Regions from separate parts of the Leifsonia sp. RAF41 genome, predicted to be linked through region 2. Evidence: predicted binding sites of a transcription regulator. Region 2 holds the regulator's gene; the other holds the start of a gene.
What was found. The regulator HrcA, encoded in region 2, represses chaperone genes, less so after heat shock. The targets are predictions, from matches to a motif close to TTNGCACTCGNNNNNNNCGAGTGCNAA.

Region 1: the regulator HrcA is predicted to act here: its motif matches at 1,981-2,007, upstream of groES (co-chaperone GroES).

Annotation. Positions count from the first base shown of each region.
Region 1 is NZ_JBFREB010000001.1:2,627,999-2,637,097, forward strand. It holds gene guaB (IMP dehydrogenase) at 1-411, opposite strand, end outside; gene rarD (EamA family transporter RarD) at 494-1,435, opposite strand; gene groES (co-chaperone GroES) at 1,606-1,902, opposite strand; gene AB4Y74_RS12715 (THUMP-like domain-containing protein) at 2,055-3,242, shown strand; gene AB4Y74_RS12720 (DUF4190 domain-containing protein) at 3,261-3,875, opposite strand; gene tsaD (tRNA (adenosine(37)-N6)-threonylcarbamoyltransferase complex transferase subunit TsaD) at 3,996-5,081, opposite strand; gene rimI (ribosomal protein S18-alanine N-acetyltransferase) at 5,078-5,512, opposite strand; gene tsaB (tRNA (adenosine(37)-N6)-threonylcarbamoyltransferase complex dimerization subunit type 1 TsaB) at 5,560-6,180, opposite strand; gene tsaE (tRNA (adenosine(37)-N6)-threonylcarbamoyltransferase complex ATPase subunit type 1 TsaE) at 6,190-6,747, opposite strand; gene alr (alanine racemase) at 6,744-7,874, opposite strand; gene AB4Y74_RS12750 (holo-ACP synthase) at 7,862-8,218, opposite strand; gene glmS (glutamine--fructose-6-phosphate transaminase (isomerizing)) at 8,223-9,099, opposite strand, start outside.
Region 2 is NZ_JBFREB010000001.1:1,661,175-1,670,273, reverse strand. It holds gene AB4Y74_RS08010 (16S rRNA (uracil(1498)-N(3))-methyltransferase) at 1-709, opposite strand, end outside; gene dnaJ (molecular chaperone DnaJ) at 719-1,834, opposite strand; gene hrcA (heat-inducible transcriptional repressor HrcA) at 1,892-2,914, opposite strand; gene AB4Y74_RS07995 (DUF4870 domain-containing protein) at 3,072-3,524, shown strand; gene AB4Y74_RS07990 (DUF4870 domain-containing protein) at 3,625-4,008, shown strand; gene hemW (radical SAM family heme chaperone HemW) at 4,039-5,274, opposite strand; gene AB4Y74_RS07980 (DUF1990 family protein) at 5,274-5,921, opposite strand; gene AB4Y74_RS07975 (dihydrofolate reductase family protein) at 6,018-6,626, shown strand; gene lepA (translation elongation factor 4) at 6,627-8,477, opposite strand; gene AB4Y74_RS07965 (amidohydrolase) at 8,545-9,099, opposite strand, start outside.

The sequences.
Region 1 (9,099 bases), 970 kb from region 2:
GATGATGCCGACGAGGGTGCCGTCCGGCTCGATCACGGGCAGGCCGCTGACGCGGAACTGGCCGCACAGCGCGTCCACTTCTTCGACCGTCGCCTCGGGCGTGGTCGTCACCGGGTTGGTGATCATGCCCGACTCGGAGCGCTTCACCTTATCGACGTGCGCCGCCTGGTCTTCGATGGAGAGGTTGCGGTGGATGATGCCGATGCCGCCCTGGCGCGCCATGGCGACCGCCATGCGCGACTCGGTCACGGTATCCATCGCGCTCGACAGCAACGGGGTCGCCATCGAGATCCGCTTGGTGAGACGAGTCGAGGTGTCCGCCTCGCTCGGGATGACGTCGGTATGCCCGGGAAGGAGCATGACGTCGTCGTAGGTCAAACCGATGAAACCGAACGGATCGGGCTGATCCATTTCACCCCTAACAAGAAGATGCGCGACTGTGGATGCTCAATGGTAACGGCAGAACCTGGGCGGGTATTCCGCCGATCCTGAGCTAATCGACCGGCGCCAGATCGAGCTCTGCGGCCCTCTTGCCCTGGCGCGCGGCGACGATCATGTCGACGCTCAGGATGAGCAGCGCCAGCCAGACGATCGCGAACCCGACCCACCGCTCCGGCGGCATCGCCTCGTGCAGCACCGCGACCCCGACGACGAACTGAATGAACGGGGCGAAGTACTGGATGAAGCCCATGTAGACCAGCGGCAGGCGGCGGGAGGCCGCGGCGAAGAAGAGCAGCGGGACGGCCGTGATGACGCCCGCGCCGACCAGCAGCACGGCGTGCCAGGGCCCAGCGCTTCCGATCGTCAGCCCCACCGTGACGCTGACGACCACCAGCTGGATGACCGCCACCGGCGTCAGCCACATCGTCTCGAGCGTCAGGCCGGAGAGCGCATCCACTCGGCCGCCGACGCGCTTCTTGATGAGGCCGTAGAATCCGAACGAAAAGGCCAGGATGAGTGCGATCCACGGCACGGATCCGTACCCGACCGCGAGCACGATGACGGCGACGATGCTGACACCCACCGCCACCCACTGCGCGACGCGAAGGCGCTCGCGCTGGACCAGCACACCGAGAAAGACCGTGACGATCGGGTTGATGAAGTAGCCGAGCGCGGCCTCGACGACGTGACCACTCACCGTGGCCAGCACGTACGTCTGCCAGTTGACGTAGATGAACAGGCCCGCGAGGCCCATCGTGAACAGCACACGCCGGTCTGTCAGCAACGCGCCGAAGCGACTCCAGGAGCGGGTGACCGTCAGCGCGATTGCGCAGAACGCCAGCGAGAAGATCACTCGCCAGGCGACGATCTCCCACGCGCCGGCGGGTGCCAGCGCCAGGAAGTAGATGGGCAGGATGCCCCAGAGTACGTAGGCCGAGACGGCATAGATCAGGCCGGAGGAGCGGTGGGTGCTGAGGTCGTCGGAGGGTGCCACTCGTCCGACTCTACTGCCGCCGGCGAACTCCCTCGACGGTTGCGATTTGCGCCAATTCGCGGTTATGCGTCGTCCATAACCGCGAATTGGCGCAAACCACAGACGGGCGGGACGGGAAACCACGACGGCCCGGCTGCACAGGGCAGCCGGGCCGTCGGAAGAAGGATGCGTCAGCGGACGACGACCGCGAGAACGTCGCGGGCCGACAGGACGAGGTAGTCCTCGCCGCCGAACTTGACCTCGGTGCCACCGTACTTGGAGTAGATGACCTTGTCGCCGACGGCGACATCGAGGGGAACGCGGTTGCCGTTGTCGTCGATGCGACCCGGGCCCACCGCTACGACCTCGCCCTCCTGGGGCTTCTCCTTGGCGGTGTCGGGAATGACCAGACCGGAAGCAGTGGTCTGCTCAGCCTCGACCTGCTTGATGACGATGCGATCCTCGAGCGGCTTGATGGAGACCGACACGTTGACCCCTTTCCTGTGAAGAACAAGACTGATTAGCAACCTCGCAGTGAGAGTGCTAACCCGAGTCTAGGGGGTGGATTAGCAGTCACGCAACGTGAGTGCCAGGCACCCGCGGAAAGGCACCGACGTCGCGGAAAGGTAGCGTGGACGTCATGGAACGATCGGAGCTTGTCGCGCTGCTCAGCCCGGAAGGGCTCCGTCTTCTCGACTCGTTGCCGCCCTACAACAGCGAGCAGGACGTGCTGCGGATCGTCAGCGACCTTCGCAAGCAGGGCCACTCCCCCGCGCTCGTCGCCGCGGTGCTGACCCAGTCCAAACTCCGGCGAAAGGCGCAGGCCAAGTTCGGGGAGTTCGCCTCCAGCATGCTGTTCACCGAGGCCGGCCTCGAGCAGGCGACGCGCCTGCCGGTCGCCGCACGACATGCCGGCCGGTTCCGCGCCGCCGGAATCCGCCGGGTCGCCGACCTCGGCTGCGGCATCGGAGGCGACGCGCTCGCCCTCGCCGCGCTGGAGATCGACGTGACCGCCGTCGACGCCGACGAGGTCACGGCGGCCATCGCATCCTTCAACCTGGCACCGTTCCCCACCGCCACCGTCGAGCAGCGCAGGGCCGAGGATGTCGACCTGCGAGCGATCGACGGCGTCTTCCTCGACCCGGCCCGCCGGACCGCCGGGCACGCTCAGACCGAGCGGCTCGTCGACCCCGACGATTACACCCCGTCGCTCGGCTTCGCCTACGAACTGGCGACGGGCCGCTCCGTGGGCCTCAAGCTCGGCCCCGGTTTCGACCGCGACCTCATCCCCTCGACGGCCGAGGCCCAGTGGATCTCGGCCGACGGCCAGGTGGTCGAGCTCGGGCTCTGGTTTGGCGCCCTCGCCCGCCCGGGCATCCGCCGGGCCGCGCTCGTGTTGCGCGGCGACCAGGCGGACGAACTCACGGCCGAGTCGGACAGCGTGGACGAGGAGACCGGTCCCCTCGGCGAGTACCTGTACGAGCCGGACGGGGCTGTCATCCGTGCCCGCCTGATCGGCGACCTCGCGCGACGGATCGACGGCCGGATGATGTCGGACCAGATCGCGTACATCACCGCCGACGCCGCCGTGGAGACGCCCTTCGCGGCCGGTTTCCGCATCCTCGAAGCGCTGCCTTATGCGGAGAAGGACCTGAAGAAGGCGCTGCGCCAGCGCGGTATCGGCACGCTGGAGATCAAGAAGCGCGGCGTGGATGTCGACCCCGCCGCCCTGCGCCGACGCCTCGGCCTGAACGGCGACCGCCCGGCGACCCTGGTCCTCACCAGGGTGGCCGGGCGGCACACCGCACTCCTCGCCGAGCGACTGTAGGGCCGCCCGACCGTCGCCTCAGTAGTTGCTCGGGATGTTGTTCGCGAAGCTGGCGAAGAGGATCGCGAGGAAGATCCAGTAGATGATCGCGATCGCGATGCTGACGAAACCGAGGATGATTCCGGTCAGCCAGAATCCGCGGGCCTGCGGCTCCTTGTTCTTGCCGATGAAGCCCAGCACGATCGCGGCGATGCCGAACAGGAAGCCGATGCCCCAGGCCAGGTTCAGGACGATGCCGACGATGCCGCCGACGAGCGAGAGGATGCTCAGGATCGGCGACTTGGCGGCCGGCTGCCCGTAGGGCTGGGCGTAGCCGGGTGCCGGCTGTCCGTAGGCCGGCTGTCCGTAGGCCGGCTGGCCGTACGGCTGCTGCCCCGGCTGCTGCCCGTACGGCTGCTGCCCGTACGGCTGCTGGCCCGGCTGCCCGCCGTACGGCTGCTGCCCGTAACCCGGCGCCGGCGGCTGCTGGCCGTATCCGGGAGGCGGCGGCTGCTGACCGTAATCCGGAGCGGGCGGCGGGACCACGCCGGTGTCGCCCGCGGGCGGCGCGGGTGGGACCGGAGGGACCGGAGGGACCGAGCCGTTCTGCGTGTTGGGGTCCACCGGGTCGGTGGGGGCGTTCGGATCGGTCATGGGACCCATCTCCTTCATTGTGGAAGCTGGTCGGCGCCTCGCTCGGAAGCTCATTTCCTGAGAGAACGCTGGATCAGTTCCATGGTGGCAGGGCCCCAGCGGGAGTGTCAACGCACGATGTCAGCCGGTGACCTGAATCTCCGTGACGGGGAGCGTGGAGTCCGCCGAGAACGTCAGCTCGCTCGGTTCGTGCTCCGCCATGATCAGTTGCGCACCCAGTGCCGCGATCATCGCGCCGTTGTCGGTGCACAGCGACAGGGCCGGGATGCGGAGGGCGACTCCCGCCTCCGCGGCGCGCTGCACCGCGACCTGGCGCACCCGCGCGTTCGCGACCACACCGCCGCCGAGCAGCAACCGAGGGACGGCGTGTTCGCGGCAGGCGGCCAGCGCCTTCGTGATCAGGACATCGACCACGGCCTCCCGGAACGACGCCGCGACATCCGCCACCGGCACCTCCTCACCGGCGTCCTGGCGCTGTTCGACCCAGCGCGCCACCGCCGTCTTGAGCCCCGAGAAGGAGAAGTCGTAGCGGTGCTGCTCGAGGTCTTTCGGGCGGGTGAGACCGCGCGGGAACCGGATCGCCCGGGGATCGCCATCCGCTGCCACCCGGTCGATCTGCGGCCCGCCGGGATACGGCAGCCCGAGCACTCGGGCCACCTTGTCGAAGGCCTCGCCGGCCGCATCGTCGATGGTCTCGCCGAGCAGCTCCACATCCGACACCAGATCGCGGACCAGCAGGAGCGAGGTGTGACCACCCGACACGAGCAGGGCGATGGTGGGCAACTCGACCGGGTGTCCCGGACCGCCTGCGGCATCGAGCAGGTCCGCTCCGACGTGCCCGACGAGGTGATTGACAGCGTACAGCGGCTTGCCGAGGGATACGGCGAGCGCCTTCGCCGCGCCCACCCCCACCATGAGCGCGCCCGACAGGCCGGGTCCGCTCGTGACAGCGATCGCATCCACGTCGGCCAGCTCGATGCCCGCGTCCGCGATGGCCGTGCGCAGCGTCGGCTCCAGCGCCTCCAGATGGGCCCTCGCCGCGACCTCGGGGACGACGCCGCCGTAGCGGGCGTGCTCCTCCATCGACGACGCGATCGTGTTGGCGAGCAGTGTGGTGCCGCGGACGATGCCGATGCCGGTCTCGTCGCAGGAGGTCTCGATGCCCAGCACCAGCGGACCCTGATCGGCAGAAGTGGCTCGATTCATGCGATCGTGGTCTCCGGGGTCGGGACGGTGAGGCGCATGACGACCGCATCCACACCGTCCGGCTGGTAGTACTTGGGGCGCACCCCGATCTCCTCGAAACCGAGCTGCTGGTAGAGCGTCTGCGCTCCCGGGTTATCCGCGCGGACCTCCAGGAACACCTCCCGGGCTCCGCGGCGGCGCGCCTCTGCGATCATCGCCAGCATCAACGTGCGACCGAGGCCGTGGCGGCGGGCATGCGGCGCGACCGCGATCGTCTGGATGTCGCCATCGCCTCCCCCGCGTGGAGCCAGAAGCCCGGCGTAGGCATCGATCCGCTCCGGCGTGTCCGGCTCGAACGCGACGAGGTAGTAGCCGTGCTCGCCCGTCACCTCCGAGAGCATCGAACGCTCCGACCAGGCGTCGGTGAGGAAGATCGAGCGCTCCAGCGCCATGATCGCCGGGACATCGTCGGGATTCGCGCGCCGCAGTTCGTAGGCGCTCACGCCGTCACCCGCTTCGGTCCGGCGGAGAGCGTCACGTCGGGCGAGCGCAGGTAGAGCGCCTCGTCGCGGTCCATCGGCAGCCCGTTGGCGAAGCGCAGCTCGGCGAGCATCCCGAGTCGCCCGGCCGGGACGACGTCGGTCTCGACCCGCACCAGGTCCGGATGCGGCAGCTCGTCAGGCTTCGCGAGCCCTGGCCCGTCGAGACGGATCGGCAGGCCCAGATCGTCGGCGCCCGAGTAAGCGGTCCAGTAGCGCTCGCGGCGGCGGGCATCCGTCACGACCAGCAGCGGACCGGCGTACCCGGACGCGTAGCGGTCGTAGGCGACGGCGTCATGACTGACGACCGGCACCAGCGGCTTACCCGCCCCGATCGCGAAGGCTTTCGCCGCGGCGATCCCGACCCGGAGGCCCGTGAACGGCCCGGGGCCCATGCCGGAGACCACCCCGGACAGCGCCCGGACCTCGACGCCGGCGACGGTGAGCGCCTCGTCGATGAGCGTGCCGATCACCTCAGCATGCCGCATGGTGTCGGTCTCGATGATCTCGGAGAGCACGCCGGCATCCCGGTCGACCACCGCCACGCTGGTGCCGGCGGACGTGTCGATGGCGAGGAGCATGCGTCCAGCCTAGGCGGGATCGGCGACGTCGGCGCCCTGCGCCCAGCGCGGTCCGAAGCCGGTGATGGTGACGGTGCGCGGCTCATCGACCTCGTCGACGTCAGCTGCGGCGACAGCTGCGGCGGCGGAGTCGGCGCTGGGGTGTGCGGCGGACTCGTTCGCGCCCGTCGGCCGCTCGATCGCGACCTCCAGCCACGACTCCGCGACGCCGTCGAGCATCCCGCTGCCCCACTCCACCACGACGACCGAGCGCGCGAAGTCGATGTCGAGGTCGTCGAGCTCGAGGGCGCTCGACAGCCGGTAGGCGTCGACGTGCACCAGCGGTACACCGCCGGAGAGGTGGGGATGCGTCCGCGCGAGCACGAAAGTGGGGCTCGTCACCGGGCCGCGCACGTCCATCCCCTCGCCGATGCCCCGGGTCAGGGTGGTCTTGCCTGCGCCGAGCGGGCCGGACAGGACCACGAGGTCGCCGGCGCGCAGTTCGGCGGCGAGCTCTCGCCCGAGCGCGTGCATCTCGTCGGCCGTGGCCACCCGCCGGGTCGACGGAAGCCGCAGGGCTGCGCTCACTGGGCGCCCCCGACGAAGGTCCGCTTCAGCCGGCCGCCGAGCCGCGTGACGATCTCGTAGTTGATGGTGTCGGCCGCGGCCGCCCAGTCGTCCGCGCCGGGGACGCCGGTCGCGGGGTCGCCGAACAGCACGACCTCGTCGCCGACCCGCACATCCAGGTCGCCCACATCCACCACGAACTGGTCCATCGCAACCCGGCCGCTGATCCGGAAGGCGTGGCCTGCGATCGACACCGGACCCCGATTGGATGCGTGCCTCGGAATACCCTCGGCGTACCCGAGCGGGACCAGCGCGAGCGTCGTCTCCCCCGCGGTGCGGTACGTGTAGTCGTACGAGACACCCTTTCCGGCGGGAACCCGGCGCACCGCCGCGACACGCCCGCGGAGGGTCATCGCCGGGCGCAGACCGTACTCCGCCCCGGACCCACCGCCGAACGGCGACAGCCCATAGACGGCGATGCCCAGCCGCACCAGGTCGTACCGCGACTCCGGCAGCGTGAGCGCCGCGGCGCTGGCGGCGATATGCCGCAGCTCCGGCGCGAGGCCGGCGGCGCGCGCCCGAGCGAGCGCGCTCTCGAAGACGGCGAGAGCGGCCCGGTCGTCCTCCAGTGACGCGTTCGACAGGTGCGAGAAGACACCGCGCACGACCACGTCGCCGCTCGCCTCCAGCTCGCGTGCCCGGGCGAACACCGCATCCCAGTCGGCCTCGGCGACGCCGTTGCGGCTCAGCCCGGTCTCGACCTTCACATGGACGAAGACCGGCCGGTCACCGCGTCCGGCTCGGGCCGCCGTCTCCAGCTGCTCGAGGGACGACAGGCCCAGATCGAGGCCGGCGCGGGCGGCGGCCTCGAAGTCCTCGTCCGGGTCATGCAGCCAGGCCAGCACGGGGGCGGTGATCCCCGCCTCTCGAAGCTCCAAGCCCTCGGCGACCTCGGCGACCCCCAGCCAGTCCGCGCCGCCGGCGAGGGCTGCTCGCGCGCTCTCGACGGCACCGTGGCCGTAGGCATCCGCCTTGACGACCGCCATCACGTGCGGCGTGCCCACCAGCTCGCGCAAGCGGATGACGTTGGCTGTCACCGCATCCAGATCGACGACCCGCTCCCGGAACACCGCCGTCACGGCGCGCACTCCGTCACCACGAATGCCGTGGCCACGCCCGCATCGTGCGTCATGGATACGTGGATGCGCACGATTCCGCGTTCACGCACCTGCGCCTCGACCACGTTGTGCAGCACGAAGCCGGGGTTCCTCTCCTCATCGGGGACGATCTCCATGTCGTGCCAGCGCACGCCCTCCGAGCCGCCGAGCGCCTTGATCAGCGCCTCCTTCGCCGCGAAACGTGCCGCGAGCGAGTGCACCGGCAGCAACCGCTCCGCCTCCGTGAAGAGACGGTCCCGCAGCTTCGGCGTGCGCACGATCGACCGTTCGAAGCGGGCGAGATCGACCACGTCGACCCCGATGCCGGAGATCACGGCATCACTCCACGGTGACGGACTTGGCCAGGTTGCGCGGCTGGTCGACGTCGAGACCCTTGGCGGCGGACAGCTCCATCGCGAAGATCTGCAGCGGCACGACGGCCAGCAGCGGCTCGAACAACGGGGCGGCCAGCGGGATGCGGATGACCTCGTCGGCGAACGGCAGCACGGCGGCGTCACCGGCCTCGGCGATCGCGATGACGCGGGCGCCGCGGGCTCGGATCTCCTGGATGTTGGAGACGACCTTCTTGTGCAGCTCGTCCGACCAGCGCGGGCTCGGCACGACGACGAAGACGGGCTGGCCGGGCTCGATCAGCGCGATCGGGCCGTGCTTCAGCTCACCGGCCGCGAAGCCCTCGGCGTGAATGTACGCGAGCTCCTTGAGCTTCAGCGCACCCTCCAGCGCGATGGGGTAACCGACGTGGCGGCCGAGGAACAGCACCGACCGGGTGTCCGACATCCACTTGGCCAGCTGAGCGATCTCGGCGTGCGACTCCAGCACAGTCGCGATCTTCTCGGGCACGGCGTTCAGCTCGGCGATCGCGTCGCGCTGGTGAGCGGCGGACAGCGTGCCGCGCACGCGCGCCAGGTGCAGACCGAAGAGGTACAGCGCGGTGATCTGGGCCACGAAGGCCTTCGTCGACGCGACAGCGACTTCGGGACCAGCGTGGGTGTAGAGCGCCGCGTCCGACTCGCGCGGGATGGTCGCACCCTGCGTGTTGCAGATGGAGATCGCCTTGGCGCCGGCCTCACGGGCGTACTTGACCGCCATGAGCGTGTCCATCGTCTCGCCCGACTGGCTGATCGAGATGACGAGCGTGCCCTCGGTGAGCACCGGCTCGCGGTACCGGAACTCGTGGCTGAGCTCGACGGTGACG
Region 2 (9,099 bases):
CGTTGAGGACGGCGAGGGCGGCGGGACCGGCGGTCGAGGTGCGGAGCACCGTCTCGCCGAGGCGGACCAGCTCGGCGCCGGCCTCCCGGAACGCCGCGAGCTCCTGCGGGGCGATGCCGCCCTCGGGGCCGACGACGAGCACGAGGTCCCGTCCGTCCGGACGGACCGCCGTCAGCGGCGCGTCCGCATCCGGCTCCAGTACGAGCACCCGAGCGCCGGACGCCAGCGCCGCGACCTGCTTCGTCGTCGACAGCTCGCCGACCGCGGGCGTCCACGCGCGGATGGACTGCTTGGCTGCCTCCCGCACGATGGCCGCCCAGCGCTCGCGGCCCTTCGCGACCTTGGCGCCCTCCCACCGGGAGACCGAACGGGATGCCGCCCACGGCACCACCGCATCCACGCCCAGCTCGGTCGCCGCCTGGATGGCAAGCTCGTCGCGGTCGCCTTTGGCGAGCGCCTGCACGAGCGTGATCGCGGGCGTCGCCCGCGGAACGCGCGACACGGCATCCACGTCGATGGTCAGCTCCGCGTTGGTCGCGACGAGCACCTCGCCCGACGCCACCAGCCCGCGGCCGTTTCCGATCAGAACGGACTCGCCGGGACGCGTCCGGTTGACGGTCGCCGCATGCTTCGCCTCGGCGCCGGTCAGCGACAGGCGGGCGCCGACCTCGACGTCGTCGAGGTCCTCGCGCAGGTAGAGGGACGCCATCCGGCTTGCCTAGAGGTTGAGGAACCGGTCGCGCAGCTTCGCGAACAGCCCCTGCTGGAACCGTGCCAGCGACGGTTCGGGCGCCTTGTGGGCTGCCGCGAACTTCTTGATCAGGTCCTTCTCTTTGTGGTCGAGCTTCGTCGGTGTGACCACCTGGATGCCGACCCTCAGGTCGCCACGGCCGGAGCCCCGCAGGTGGGTGATCCCGCGATCCTTCACGCTGATGATGTCGGCTGACTGCGTGCCGGGCTTCAGCTCCAGGCGGATGTCGCCGTCGAGCGCCTTCACCGTCGCGGTCGTGCCGAGGATCGCATCCGTCATCGACAGTTCCAGGGTGCAGAGCAGGTCGTCACCGTCGCGGCTGAAGATCTCGTGGTGCTTGACCTTGATCTCGAGATAGAGGTCGCCATTGGGGCCACCGGCGGGGCCGGCCTCGCCGCTGCCCGGCATCTGGAGGCGGAGGCCGGTGTCGACGCCCGCGGGGATGTCGACCGGCACCGAGCGCCGGGCGCGCACGCGGCCCTGGCCCTGGCACGTGACGCACGGCGTGGCGATGACGGTGCCGTAGCCGCGGCACGTGCCGCAGGGGCTCGAGGTCATGACGTTGCCGAGCAGCGAGCGGACCGAGCGCTGGATGCTCCCGGTGCCGTGGCAGATGTCGCAGGTGACGGGCTGGGTGCCCGGCTGGCAGCAGGATCCGTTGCAGGTCTCGCAGACGACGGCCGTGTCGACCTCCAGGTCGCGGTGCGTGCCGAAGATCACCTCGTCGAGGTCCACCTCGACGCGGAGCAACGCATCCTGACCGCGCTCACGGCGTGACCGTGGTCCGCGGGTCGCTCCCCCGCCCCCGCCGAAGAAGGTCTCGAAGATGTCGCTGAATCCGGCGAAGTCTGCCCCGCCCGCGCCTCCGCCGAAGCCTCCCGAACCGCCCAGGTCGTACTGCTGGCGCTGCTGCGGATCGCTGAGGACGTCGTACGCGTGCGTGACGAGCTTGAACCGTTCCTGCGCCTCTGCGCTCGGGTTCACATCCGGGTGGAGTTCCCGTGCGAGCCGGCGGTACGCCTTCTTGATCTCGTCGGGGCTGGCGTCGCGCTCGACGCCCAGGACTTCGTAGTGGTCGGCCACGTGGGCTGTTCCTTCTTCTTCTCTATCGCGTGCTGTCAAATGGATGCGGTGGCGGCGTTACTGCTCGCCGAGCAACCGGGAGAGGTATCGGGCGACGGCGCGGACGGCCGCCATGTTGCTTGAGTAGTCCATGCGGAGCGGTCCGAGCAGGCCCAGGCGAGCCACATCCGATCCTGCCGCACTGTAACCGCTGGCGAGGATGGATGCTTCCGTCAGACCCGAACCGGCGTTCTCGCGGCCGATGCTCACCGCGACGCCGTGCTGGTCGGTCGCCATCTCGTCGAACAGACGGAGCAGCACCACTTGCTCCTCGATCGCTTCGAGCACCGGGGTGATGGTCCCCGGGAAGTCGAGTTCGGTGCGCACCAGGTTGGCCGCTCCGGCCATGACCAGCTTCTCCTGCCGATTGGCGGCGATCTGGTCGAGCAGTGCGCCCGCGACCGGCTCGACGAGGACGCGCGTGCGCTCGGTGAGGGCACCGGGAAGGTCGCGCAGCCGCGCCGTCGCCTCGGCGAGGGTGAGCCCGGCAGCCGCGCCGTTGATGGCGCCGCGGATCTCGGCGACGTCTTCGTCATTCAACTCGGCCGACAACTCGATCACGCGTTGTTCCACGGCACCGGAGTCCGTGATCAGGACGCTGAGCAGCCGCCGCGGTGACAGGGCCACCAGCTCGATGTGACGGATGCGCGAACGCGCGACCGAGGGGTACTGGACGAGCGCCACCTGGTTCGTGAGCTGGGACAGCAGACGGACCGTGCGCGACAGGACGTCGTCGAGGTCGACCGAGTGACCGAGGAACGTCTCGATCGCCGTCCGCTGCGCGGGCGTGAGCGGCCGCATCTCTGCGAGGTGGTCCACGAACAGGCGGTAGCCCTTGTCGGTGGGGACACGGCCCGACGAGGTGTGCGGAGCCGCGATCAGCTCCTCCTCCTCCAGCAGCGCCATGTCGTTGCGGATGGTCGCCGCCGACACGCCGAAGGAGTGCCGCTCGACGATGCTCTTCGACCCGACCGGCTCGCGCGACGCCACGTAGTCCTGGACGATCACACGAAGCACCTCGAGGCTGCGCTCTGAAACCATTCCCGCCTCCCGCCGACCGATTAGCACTCGCTGTTCCTGAGTGCCAATCCTACCGCGAGGAAACGCGACCAGGATGATTGCTGCCTGTGACACGGCGGCAGTACCTTATGTGCAACGGTTCGACACGCTCGCAACCGATCATGAAAGGGTTCCGCCGATGACAGACCCGAACCAGCCCTCCGACCCTGCCGGAGGCGTCCCGCCGCAGCAGCCCGGCAACGTCCCGCCGCAGCAGCCGTACGCCGCCGCGGCGCCGCTCGACGCCGCGCAGGACAAGCAGTGGGCATCGTTCGCCCACCTCGGCGGAATCCTGTGGATCCTGCCCTCCCTCATCATCTGGCTCGTCTTCAAGGACCGCGGACGGCTCACCGACCAGGAGGCCAAGGAAGCCCTCAACTGGCAGATCACCTGGATCATCGCGTGGGTGGCGTCGCAGATCATCGGGATCATCATCGGGAGCTTCACCTACGGCATCGGCTACCTGCTCTTCGGGCTGCTGATCCCCTGGGCGCTGTACATCGTCAACCTGGTGTTCTCGATCCTCGGCTTCGTCCGCGTGAACAGCGGAGGAACATACCGCTACCCGGTCAATTTCCGCTTCATCAAGTAACCCTGGCGTTCAGGCTCTTTTCAGACTCGGGCTCCGCGCCCTAGGCTGGGGCCGTCCACGTCCACCCTCACTCCTGTCAGACACAGAGGAGAACCGCACCATGTCCGCGACACCACCGCCCCCTCCGCCCCAGCAGCCGTACGGGGGCTCGGCGCCGCAGCTGAGTCCGGCCGACGAGAAGCTCTGGGCCACCCTCGTCCAGGTCGGCGGAATCCTGTTCAGCTGGATCCCCGCGCTCATCGGCTACCTGGTGCTGAAGGACCGCGGGCCGTTCGTCCGCGCCCACACCGCGACGGCGCTGAACTTCCAGATCACGATCTTCATCGCCTACGTCGTGGGCGGCATCCTGTCGATCGTCGTCGTCGGCATCTTCATCGTCATCGCCGCGTGGGTGCTCGACATCGTGTTCAGCATCATCGCAGCGGTGAAGGCCAACCAGGGCGAGTACTACACGTACCCGATCGCGATCCGCTTCGTCAGCTGAGCGACGATCTCGGCCGGGTCGCCGGATCCGCTAGGCGGCTTCGTCCGCCAGTAGCCGACGCACCACCGCGTCGGCCAGGAGCCGCCCCCGCAGGGTCAGCACGATCGACCCGCGGAGGGCGGCTCGTCCGTCTACGAGGCCGTCGGCGATGAGCGCGGGGACTTCGTGGCGGCCGGCGTCGGTGAGCTCGGTCGTCCCGACGCCCTCGCGGATGCGGCTGAGCAGCAGCACGCGTTCGACGTGCCGCGTCTCCGCGTCGAGTGTCTCGCGTCCCGCCGCCGGCGACTCGCCGGCGAGCACGCGCTGGGCGTAGGCGGCCGGATGCTTCACGTTCCACCAGCGCACGCCGCCCACGTGGCTGTGCGCGCCGGGGCCGATCCCCCACCAGTCGTGCCCCAACCAGTAGGCGAGGTTGTGACGGGACCGATGGGCCGCATCCGTCGCCCAGTTGCTGACCTCGTACCAGTCGTATCCAGCGTCGGCCAGCCGCTGGTCGGCCAGCTCGTACATGTCGGCCTCGAGATCGTCGTCGGGCTCCGGCACCTGACCGGACCGGATCTGGCGGGCGAGCTTCGTACCCGCCTCGACGATGAGTGCGTATGCAGAGAGGTGATCGGGCCGGCACGCGAGCGCGGTGTCGAGGCTCTGCGACCAGTCCTCGAGCGACTCCCCCGGGGTGCCGTAGATCAGGTCGAGGCTGACCTGCAGGCCGGCTTCCCGCGCCCAGCCGACGACGAGCGGGACGCGCGCGGGGTCGTGGGTGCGCTCCAGCGTCTCCAGTACGTGCGGGACTGCGGACTGCATCCCGAACGACACCCGGGTGAAGCCGGCATCCGCCAGGCGGCGCAGGTCGTCCGCATCCACCGAATCCGGGTTGGCCTCGGTCGTCACCTCGGCGCCGTCGGCCAGACCCCAGGCGTCGCGGACGGCGCCCAGCATCGAGGCGAGGTCCCCCGGAGGCAGCAGCGTCGGTGTCCCGCCACCGAAGAAGACCGTCGACACCGGCCGATCGGCCACCCCGCTCGCGCGCAGAGCATCGGCCGCGAACTCCACTTCACGCACCGCATGGCCGGCGTAGTCGGACTGGGACACCCCGCGCAGCTCTGTCGCCGTGTAGGTGTTGAAGTCGCAATACCCGCAACGGACCCGGCAGAACGGGACGTGCAGGTAGACGCCGAAATCACGGCTGTCCGCGGCATCGGCCGCCGTCGCCGGCAGCAGGCCGTCGGCGGGCGCGGGGTCTCCGAGGGGCAGGATGCTCGGCATCAGGCGGAGCTGGCCGGGTGGAGGGCGCGCAGGTACTTCGCGGTGTAGCGGCGTTGCACGGCGGACAGGATGGGCGCGACGATCCGGTAGAACGCGTTGGACGGCCGGGACAGTGCCCGCAGGATGAACCAGACCGTGCCGTCGTCGCGCCGTTCGACCAGGAACAGCTCCTCGCCGCTCTCCGGGTGCCCGTGCAGCGTCCCGTAGGCGAAGCCGCGGCGGTGCGGCTCGTCGACGACGTACACGACGCGGATGGGCGCCGAGACGCGGAACGGTCCGAACGGGATCTTCAGGAGGGCGGTCATCCCGTTGCGGACGAAGGGCGTGCCGTCGTCGGCGAAGACGTCCTCCTCCGGCCGGTTCTCGCGCATCCGCATCGGGGTGCCGTCGGGACCGAACTCGACTCCCTCGTACTGGACGCCGGTGCCTTCGCGCACATCCGTGACCAGGATGCCGCTGCCCTTCTGCACGCCCCAGGCCATCAGCGCGGTTGCCGCGGTGTCGAATCGCTCGTCTCCGCTGCCGAGCCGGATGCTCCGCTCCAACGGCTTGTAGCCCTTCGGCGGGTAGTAGAGCAGATCCGCCGCCTGGGTGGCGCCGACCGCCCCGTACGTGACGGGTTGGTCGGTGAAGCTGGAACGGCGCATGTATTCATCTTCCGCCATGGCGCGGGGGTTCGCGAAACGGGCCTCCCCTCGGTCCCACGGGAGTGGTGTACTCGTCGGAACGGAAGGGGTCCGACGATGGGCGCGATCGTGGTGCAGGCTTTCATCAGTCTCGACGGTGTGGTGCAGGGTGGAGGCGGCCCCGACGAGGACCGTGAGGGAGGGTTCGAGCTGGGCGGCTGGGCGATGGACTACGACGCCAGGCATGACGACGGGGCCGCTGGCGAGCTCGTCATGGACTGGGAGAGCCGGACGACCGCGCTGCTGCTGGGGCGGAAGACCTACGATATCTGGGCGCGGGCGTGGGGCGTCTGGGATGAGGACGCGCCCGGGCTGGAGGGTGAGCTGACCCGGCGCTACAACCGAGTCCCGAAGTTTGTCGCCTCGCGGACGCGGACTGAGCTCGCCTGGAAGAACTCCTTCCTGCTCGGCCCGGATGTGCCGGAGGAGGTGAAGCGGCTCCGCGAGGAGATCGACGGCGAGATCCGCATCTGGGGCAGCACGGAGCTGGTGCGCACACTCGCTGGCAGCGGCCTCATCGACGAGTACCGGTTGTGCGTCTACCCGCTGCTGCTCGGGACGGGCAAGAAGCTGTTCCCGGACGGGTTCCCGCAGGCGCGGCTCGCGCTCGCGGAGTCCCGGCGGCTGGCGTCGGGTGTTCTGGTGAACACGTACCGGCGCGGGTGACTACTTCTTCTCTTTTTTCTCCGTGTCGCCGGAGAGCGCGGCGATGAACGCCTCCTGGGGGACCTCGACGCGGCCGACCATCTTCATGCGCTTCTTGCCCTCCTTCTGCTTCTCCAGGAGCTTGCGCTTGCGGGTGATGTCGCCGCCGTAACACTTGGCGAGAACGTCCTTCCGCATCGCGCGGATGTTCTCGCGGGCGATGATGCGCGCGCCGATGGCCGCCTGGATGGGCACCTCGAACTGCTGACGCGGAATCAGCTCCCGCAGGCGGGAGGCCATCATGGTGCCGTAGGCGTAGGCCTTGTCGCGGTGGACGATCGCGCTGAACGCATCGACCGCCTCGCCCTGCAGCAGGATGTCGACCTTCACCAGGTCGGATTCCTGCTCGCCGAAGGGCTCGTAGTCGAGCGAGGCATAGCCGGCGGTCTTCGACTTGAGTTGGTCGAAGAAGTCGAAGACGATCTCGCCGAGCGGCATCGTGTAGCGGATCTCGACGCGGTCCTCGCCGAGGTACTCCATGCCGAGCAGGGTGCCACGGCGGCCCTGGCAGAGTTCCATGATCACGCCGACGTAGTCCTTCGGGGCGAGGATGGCCGCCTTGACGACCGGTTCCTCCACCTTCTCGATCTTGCCGGTGGGGTACTCGCTCGGGTTCGTGACGGTGATCGTCTTCTTGTCCTCCGTCGTCACCTCGTAGATCACGCTGGGCGCGGTCGTGATGAGGTCGAGGTCGAACTCCCGCGAGAGCCGCTCGGTGATGATCTCGAGGTGCAGGAGGCCGAGGAAGCCGCAGCGGAAGCCGAAGCCGAGTGCGACCGAGGTCTCGGGCTCGTAGACGAGGGCCGCATCCGACAGCTTGAGCTTGTCGAGCGCTTCGCGCAGCTCCGGGTAGTCGCTGCCGTCGAGCGGGTACAGGCCGGAGAAGACCATCGGCTTGGGCTCGGTGTAGCCCGGGAGGGCAACGGTCGCGGACTTCGCCGCCGAGGTGATCGTGTCGCCGACCTTCGACTGGCGCACGTCTTTCACGCCGGTGATCAGGTAGCCGACCTCTCCGACGCCGAGACCCTTCGACGGGGTCGGCTCGGGCGAGGAGACGCCGATCTCGAGGATCTCGTGGGTCGCCTTGGTGGACATCATCTGGACCCGCTCGCGCGGGCGCAGGGTGCCGTCGACCATACGGACGTAGGTGACGACGCCGCGGTAGCTGTCGTAGACGGAGTCGAAGATCATGGCGCGGGCGGGAGCGTCGGCGACGCCGACCGGCGCGGGGATCTCGGCGACGACGCGGTCGAGCAGCGCCTCGACGCCCATGCCCGTCTTGCCCGAGACGCGCAGGACGTCTTCCGGACGCCCGCCGATGAGGCTGGCGAGCTCGGCAGCGTACTTGTCCGGGTCTGCCGCGGGCAGGTCGATCTTGTTGAGCACCGGGATGATCGTGAGGTCGTTCTCGAGCGCCAGGTAGAGGTTGGCCAGCGTCTGCGCTTCGATGCCCTGGGCCGCGTCCACCAGCAGGATGGCTCCCTCGCACGCGGCGAGGGAGCGGGAGACCTCATAGGTGAAGTCGACGTGCCCGGGAGTGTCGATCATGTTGAGGGCGAACGTCTGCCCCTCGATCGCCCACGGCATCCGCACGGCCTGGCTCTTGATGGTGATGCCACGCTCGCGCTCGATGTCCATGCGATCGAGGTACTGCGCCCGCATGTCCCGGTCGGAGACCACGCCGGTGATCTGCAGCATGCGGTCGGCCAGGGTCGACTTTCCGTGGTCGATATGCGCGATGATGCAGAAGTTACGGAGGGAGGCCGGGTCCGTCGCGGCGGGCTCGAGGGCCTGAAGAGCTCGTGGTGACATCGTTCGGCCATTCTTCCATGAACGCCCGGGCGCCGGGCGCGCGGGCTCGGGTCAGCCCCGGGAGGGGTCAGGCGAAGCGCTCGCTGCGCTCCACAACGCGACCCTGGCCGTCTTCCCAGCTGTACACCTCGGCGCCGCCGATGAACACGCGCTCCGCACGGGAGTTCACGTCGAGGGGATCGCCGGACCACACGACGACATCGCCGTCGAGGCCGGGAGTGAGCGAGCCGACCCTGTCGTCGAGGCGCAGGAACGCTGCCGGGTTGACGGTGAGCGCCTCAAGCGCGGTCTGGCGAGGCAGGCCGTCTTTGACCGCGAGGGCTGCCTGGTAGATGAGGAAGTTGATCGGGACCACCGGGTGGTCGGTGGTGATGGCGACCCGGACCCCGGCCTGGGCGAGGACAGCAAGGTTGGCGATGGCGCGGTCACGCAGCTCGACCTTGGATCGTGAGGTGAACATCGGCCCGAAGATCACCGGGATGTCGCGCTCGGCGAGCACATCGGCGATCTTGTGTGCCTCGGTGCCATGGTTGACGACCAGCCGGTAGCCGAACTCGTCGGCCAGGCGCAGGGCCGTGGCGATGTCGTCGTGGCGGTGGGTGTGCTGGTCCCAGGCGAGTTC